Planctellipticum variicoloris: one gene and its partner. The protein of the gene in region 2 interacts with the protein of the main gene of each other region in a pairwise test. Links are inferred from orthologs where the notes say so. Each region holds a gene or a part of one and is shown on either strand. Other genes may lie near its edges.

The links.
Region 1: the proteins of SH412_RS08105 (region 2) and SH412_RS14225 interact in binary tests that used the Escherichia coli proteins (3 or more experiments, as listed by UniProt). The link is inferred for Planctellipticum variicoloris from one-to-one orthologs.

Annotation. Positions count from the first base shown.
Region 1 is NZ_CP130886.1:3,670,778-3,673,878, forward strand. What follows is about bases 251-3,030. They hold SH412_RS14225 (protein-glutamate methylesterase/protein-glutamine glutaminase), read right to left. Parts: upstream 2,277-3,030; coding sequence 1,224-2,276; downstream 251-1,223. Other genes in these bases: SH412_RS14215 (response regulator), read right to left, coding at 251-584; SH412_RS14220 (chemotaxis protein CheX), read right to left, coding at 639-1,130; SH412_RS14230 (CheR family methyltransferase), read right to left, coding at 2,310-3,030. Also shown: more of SH412_RS14215, read right to left, coding at 222-250; more of SH412_RS14230, read right to left, coding at 3,031-3,101. UniProt on the Escherichia coli protein: Involved in chemotaxis. Part of a chemotaxis signal transduction system that modulates chemotaxis in response to various stimuli.
Region 2 is NZ_CP130886.1:2,058,828-2,062,339, forward strand. What follows is about bases 290-3,480. They hold SH412_RS08105 (hybrid sensor histidine kinase/response regulator), read right to left. Parts: upstream 3,169-3,480; coding sequence 490-3,168; downstream 290-489. Other genes in these bases: SH412_RS08100 (chemotaxis protein CheW), read right to left, coding at 290-493. Outside these bases: more of SH412_RS08100, read right to left, coding at 17-289. UniProt on the Escherichia coli protein: Involved in the transmission of sensory signals from the chemoreceptors to the flagellar motors. CheA is autophosphorylated; it can transfer its phosphate group to either CheB or CheY.

The DNA of each region.
Region 1 (3,101 bases), 1.6 Mb from region 2 along the record:
TCGCATCCCGGCGCAAGCAGGCGCCCACCGAATGCCCGGATGCGCCGCACTGACGACGCCTCGGCCTCCGGGCCGGTCACTCCGCCGTTGCCGGCGGCCCGCAACATGAACTTACGGCGGAACGGGGCGCCATCCGCGCGATCGTACTGCCAGAGATCCGGTGCGACGGAGGCGGCCTGCGCCCGGAGCAGGCCGGTCACGGACATCGCGGAGCGTTCGCACTACTCCGTCACCCATTTTTCCAGCTTCGAACGCAGAGAAACGGGCGTGAAGGGCTTTACGAGGTAGTCATTCACGCCTTCTTGAATCGCCGAGACGACCTTCTCTCGTGACCCCTCGGTCGTGATCATGATAATCGGAACCTCGCGATTGAGTTTGCGGATCTCCCGCACCAGTTCCAGTCCTGTCATATTCGGCATGTTCCAATCGCTGAACACCAGATCGAACTGCTGCGTCCGGAAGAGTTCCAGGGCCTTGAGGCCATCCTCGGCTTCAACAACATCCTGCACTCCCATCGTGGACAGAGTCTTCTTCACGACAACCCGGATCATGGTGGAATCATCAACGGCCAGGACGCGCTTCATGGGACGGTCTCGCTTTCTGAATTGGGGCGGAGTTGACTTTGCCGCGGATGACGTTCAGCTCTTGCTGAATCCGAATGTGACCATCAGCGGGCCGATTTCAGACGAAAAGTTGACGCACATTGGCGTCGAGTCTTCGGGATACCAGATTTCCAGCTTCGACCCGTGCACGACGTTGGGGAGTCCAAGCTGGAGGCCGAGTTCCGTCAGGCGATCCTTGGCCATACCGCCGATCACGTTGGCGAACTCCGCAACGGTATCGCAGACCAGGCTGGTCACCTCGGTTTCATGGATCTCTGTCATTTTGTAGACGAGCGCGATCGCGGTCCGCTGCGAAACGCTCAGGCAGATCGAACCGCGCGCCCGGCCGGACAATTGAATCAGCGCCGTGACCTGATGATACGGATGGTGCTCCCGGACCTGCTGGAGGTCCTTCCTCACTACCCGGTAACCGGCCATGCTGTTGAAGGTTTCGACAACCGCAGTGATCAGCGGATTGACGACAGCAATCGTGAAGCTGGCCTTCTCGGAGATGTATGTGTCGGTCATGTTGGTACTCGAGAGATCACCTGAAAAAGACTTACAAAGTCGCGATACTTATGTTACGCAGTTGCGTTTCTGCATTAGAAACCTACCACCGATTCAGCGGGTGCATTGGAGAAGGCGCATGGGAATCGACTGAAGAGGCAGTATGAATTCGGCGGAATTCAGCGCAATCGCTTCGCGCGGCATCCCGAAGACGACGCAAGTCAGTTCGTCCTGCGCAATCGTTCGGGCTCCGGCCTGACGCATTTCGAGCAAACCTTTGGCCCCGTCGGCGCCCATGCCGGTCAGTATGGCGCCGCACGCATTCGCCCCCAGGACTCGGGCGCACGATTGAAACAGAACGTCAACGGAAGGGCAGTGCCGGGACACCGGCGGCCCCGGGGCGACTTTGACCGAGTAGCTGGCCCCGCTACGGAAGACCGTCATATGCTGGCCGCCGGGCGCCAGCAGCGCGTGACCGTCCAGAATACGATCGCCGTCACTGGCTTCGCTGACGCGAATCCGGCATGAGCCGTCGAGCCGCTTGGCAAAGCTGCGGGTAAAGCCGGTCGGCATATGCAATACAATGACTGTTCCCGGAGCGTCTGCGGGCAGATCCTTCAAGACTTCATAAATCGCCTCGGTGCCTCCCGTTGAAGCACCGATGGCGATGACTTTCTGCGTGCTCTTGATCAGCGACTCTCTGGGGGCTTGAGAGACCTGCGAGTTCGCGGTCGTCGGTCTGGCCGCCGTCGCACGGGTGCGGACTCGCGCCCGTGCGGCGGTTTTTACCTTCGCGACGATTTCGTCGGCCAGTTCTACCGTTCCGGCGCCGACATCCACCTTGGGCTTCGTAATAAAGTCGATGGCCCCCAGCTCCAGCGCCCGGAGCGTCGTTTCGCAGCCATTCTCGGTCAGCGACGAAATCATCACGACCGGGGTCGGCCGTGCGATCATCAGCTTCTGAAGAAACATCAGGCCGTCCATCCGCGGCATTTCGACGTCGAGCGTCAGGACGTCCGGGGAAAGAACTTTGATCTTTTCCCATGCGCTGTATGGATCGGACGCGGTTCCGACAATTTCGATCTCGGGATCGCGCCGCAGGACTTCCTGCAGGATCTGCCGGACGAGTGCAGAATCATCGACGATCAGGACTTTGATGCGCGACATGGGTGCCTCGTGAACGTAGCCCGACGATCGGCCTTATTGAGCGAATCCAGCAGCGCCCGCTTTGCACAGGAACTGAATTTCCTCTTCGACGATCGCCGCAGAGGGGACATTCTGCAGCGTGCGGACGAACGCCTGGCCTGTATGTGGAAGGAACCGGACGTCCAGCGGCGATTCGCCGCCCACGCGTTCCGAGACGATGGGAATCCCCAGCCCGTGGAGGCATGCACGGGCGAATTCGACATTCATATCCCCGATATCCACGTTCTTCGCCGTCGGAATCACATGCCCGCCGCCAAAGATCTTGGCGTGCAGGCGGTCGCGTCGTCCCCCCGCCTTCAGAACCTCGGTCACCAGTTTCTCGATGGCTTTCTCACCGTAGCGTGCGGAGTTCTCTGACTGGTTCGCGTCGCGTGGCAGCATGTAATGATTCATGCCGCCGACGCCGGCTTCGGGATCGAACAGACAGACGGCGACGCAGGATCCCAGGAGCGTCCCCAGTTCCACCGGTTTTGCAGAGGCAGCAATCTCTCCGATGATAATTCGCTGCAGCCCGAGGCCGGCGGCTCTCAACGGTGCGGACGTTCGCCGCGACTGAAGCGCCTGCCCGGAACGTAAGGCGGAACGTATTGGCGATGGATTCGTTCGCGGCGACTGCAGTCGAGCGGCGGGAGTGTGAGGCGTTGTCACGGGAGCGGACAGTCCCGCTGCCTTCCGGGAGAACATTGTGTGGCCGAGCGAGGTCAGCAGGTTTGCTGCCCAATCGACGTTCTCGGAGTGACCGAGAAACAGTACGCCGTCGGGAGGCAGCAGATCGGCCATCTTGCT
Region 2 (3,512 bases):
GCCGAGCCCTGGTCCCTCAGGGAAGTGACAACAATGCCGGCACGTCCAGAATCACAAACAGTCCCCGCTCCATTCGGAAGACTCCGGAAGTTACCTGCTTCCACTGCGCGGCGACGGTTCGTGGCGCCGGCTCCAGATCCTGGGCCGCCACGTTAATGACGTCGCCGACTTCGTCGACGAGCAGGCTGAACGGCTCGCCCCGGTGCTGCACCACGACGTTGATGCTCTTCCGGTCTTCCGGCAGATCGGGCAGACCGAGCCGCCTCCGCAAATTGACGGCCGTGACGATCTGTCCGCGGAGATTCAACAGACCGGCGATCTCCCGCCGCGCCAGCGGCGTCCGCGAAATCGTCTGCGGATTGAGCACCTCCTGAACCACGTTGACCCGGACACCCAGAAGCTGCTTGTCGATCCAGAACGAAACGTACTGGTTCTGGTAGTCCAGATGCCGGGACACGATATTCGATTCCTGAGTCGCGAGTGCGGTGCTCATGCGGACTTTCCTCGCTGGCGGTCGACATTCTGGAAGATGCGCTTCAGCGTGCTCATCAGTTGCGACGGATTGAACTTCATCAGCATTTCGTCGAAGCCCGCACCCAGGATCCGCTCGCCATGAACGTCGCCGTCGAGCGACGTCATCGCGATCAGCGGAAGCTCGATCGTGCCGGGCCGCTTTCGAGCCCACTCCGCAAACTGGCAGCCGTCGACCTGCGGCATCTCGATGTCGCAGATGATCCCGTCGAAGTGGGTGTCGTGCTCGAGAATCGTCATTGCATCCGACGCCGAAGACGCCGTGTGTACTCGGTAGCCGTCGGCCTCCAACGCCGTGCGGGCGAGCTGACGGAAGAACATCGAGTCGTCGACGACGAGCAGGCGGCGCGCCTTCTTGACCTTGTCGCCGCGGAACCAGTCCGGATAAACCTGCGTCAGATAGTGCTGCGTATCCAGCACGTCGGTCGCTTTGCCGTTGATGATCGCAGTCCCCAGGGTTCCCGGTCGCTGCGACGCCATCCGGATGGTCAGCGGTTCGTCGATGATGTCTTCAATCTCGTCGACCAGCAGCCCGACCGAGCTGATGCCGTCCGAGAAGACGACGACCGACTGCATATCTCCGGCGTCTTCCGAGCTGGCTCCGTAACCCACCATCGCAATCAGGGGGAGCAGGTTGCCACGGTACTGGACGACCATGCGGTCGCCGCTCCGCTCGATCTGGTTGCGGGGAATCTCTTCCAGGCGCGAGACCAGCGCCAGCGGCACGGCGAGCGTACCGCTCTGGGCGGAGCGGAACAGCAGCAGCGAGGTCGACTCCTGCGGAATCCCGTGATCCTCTTCTTGCCGGGCCTGTTCCATCTGGGCCGCCCGGGACGCCTGGCCGCCGTATTCCGAAGCGATGCCGGCGACATCCAGAATGATGATGACTCGTCCGTCGCCGAGAATCGTGGTCCCCTGGTAGGCCTTGATCGATCTGAGGAGCGTGCCGACCGGTTTGACGACGATTTCCTGAGTGTCGAACACTTCGGAAACCAGCAGTCCGAACTGCTCTTCGCCGACCTGCACGACGACAATGTTGATGTCGTCCTCCGGGGCAGTATCCTCCGGAAGTTGCAGGACATCGTTGAGGTGAATCAGAGGCAGGAGCCGGTTCCGCAGGCGGAACACCTCGTGGCTGTGAATCCGCTCGATCCGCTGGCGTTCGTCGAACGGAACGCGGACGAGTTCGACGACCCCGAGCTGCGGAATCGCAAACGTCTCGCCCCCGCTCTCCACGACCAGCGCCGAAATGATGGCCAACGTCAGAGGAATCTTGATCTTGACGGTCGTTCCGACGCCGAGAACGGAGTTCAGTTCGACGGTCCCGCCGATCCGTTCGATCGCGGTGCGGACCACGTCCATCCCGACCCCGCGGCCCGAAACCGAACTGATCGTCTCGGCCGTCGAGAAACCCGGCAGAAAGATCAGCTTGAAAACCTCGGAATCCGGCATCGCAGCCGCGTCCGCCTCTGAAACAAGGCCGTTCTCGATGGCCTTCTTGAGGACTCGAACTCGATTGATGCCGGCGCCGTCGTCTTCGATGCGGATGATGACGTGACCGCCCTCGTGGTACGCGTCGAGACAGATGCGGCCGATTTCGGACTTTCCATTCGCCAGCCGAATGGCGGGAGTCTCGACCCCGTGGTCCGCCGAATTGCGGATCATGTGCGTCAGCGGGTCTTTGATGGCGTCGAGAACCGTCCGGTCGAGTTCGGTCTCAGCCCCGGACATTTCCAGTTCGATCTGCTTGTCGGTGACTTTGCAGAGGTCGCGCACCAGCCGGGGCAGCTTGTTCCACGCGTTGCCGATCGGCTGCATGCGGGTCTTCATGACCCCCTCCTGCAGATCGGTTGTCACGCGATTGAGATGAACGATCGGGGCGGCGTACTTGGACTCGTCTTCGCCGCGGACCATCTGCAGGAGCTGGTTGCGGGTCAGGACCAGTTCGCCGACCAGATTCATCAGGCGGTCGAGCACGTCCACATTCACGCGGATCGACAGATCGGAAATGGTCTTCTTGCCACTTTCCTGGAGGGGATCGTGTTCCGGATCGATCGCAGGCGGTTGAGGCGGGGCCTTGGCCGCAATCGGGGCCGACTGCGGAGACGCGACCGGCCTCGCTTCGGCAATCGGCTCTGGCGCGGAGACTGGTGTGAATTGGGCCGGGGTCGGCTCCGAGACCGCCGCCCGGACGGGCGCCGCCGGCGCCGGACTGGGCGAAGGGGCCGGCGGAGTCGGTTTATGGGCAACTGGCTCGGCGAGCGAGGCGAGCATGTCGAGCCGATGAATCAGATCGCCGGACTCGAGATTCGGTTCTTCGCCGGCCGTTTCCAGACCGTTCAGAAGATCCTTGATCCGGTCGATCCCTTCCAGCACGATCGAAATGGAAGGCGACGAGACTGCCAGGGTTCCTTCCCGCATCTTGCCCAGCACGTTCTCAGTCGCATGAGCGACTTTGCCGAGACGAGCGAGGCCAATGAAACCGCAGGTCCCTTTGATCGTATGGATCGTGCGGAACACGCTGGCGAGCAGGTCGCTGTTGTTCGGCTCCTTTTCGAGAGTGACAATCTCGGAATCCAGTTGTCCGAGATTCTCCCAGCTCTCGGCAAGGAATTCTTTCAGCAGATCGTCGTCCATCGTAAAGCCGTTCCTGGGACGGGAAAAGGAGTTGTCGAGCGAGCCGGAGCGGGCGACGCCGAGCGACGTTCAGACCCGTGCAATGACAACATGTTCCTGCACCGCGGAACGCCCCGGGAGCGGACGAAGCGAACAAGATGCATATCGTCGGAAGTCAAATCGGAAGATCAGCGAGGCGAGGGAATTACGCCAGATTGGTCGACGAATGCTCGAATCACGATCATCTTCCGCAGAGACGGTGCACGAGGCTGAGTCGGAGAAGTCGGTGCAATCCGAATAGCAAGCTGGAGATGTCGCGAGATGCGTGGATGTGTGCGGCCGGATGGGGCGCAATATGCCCGGTA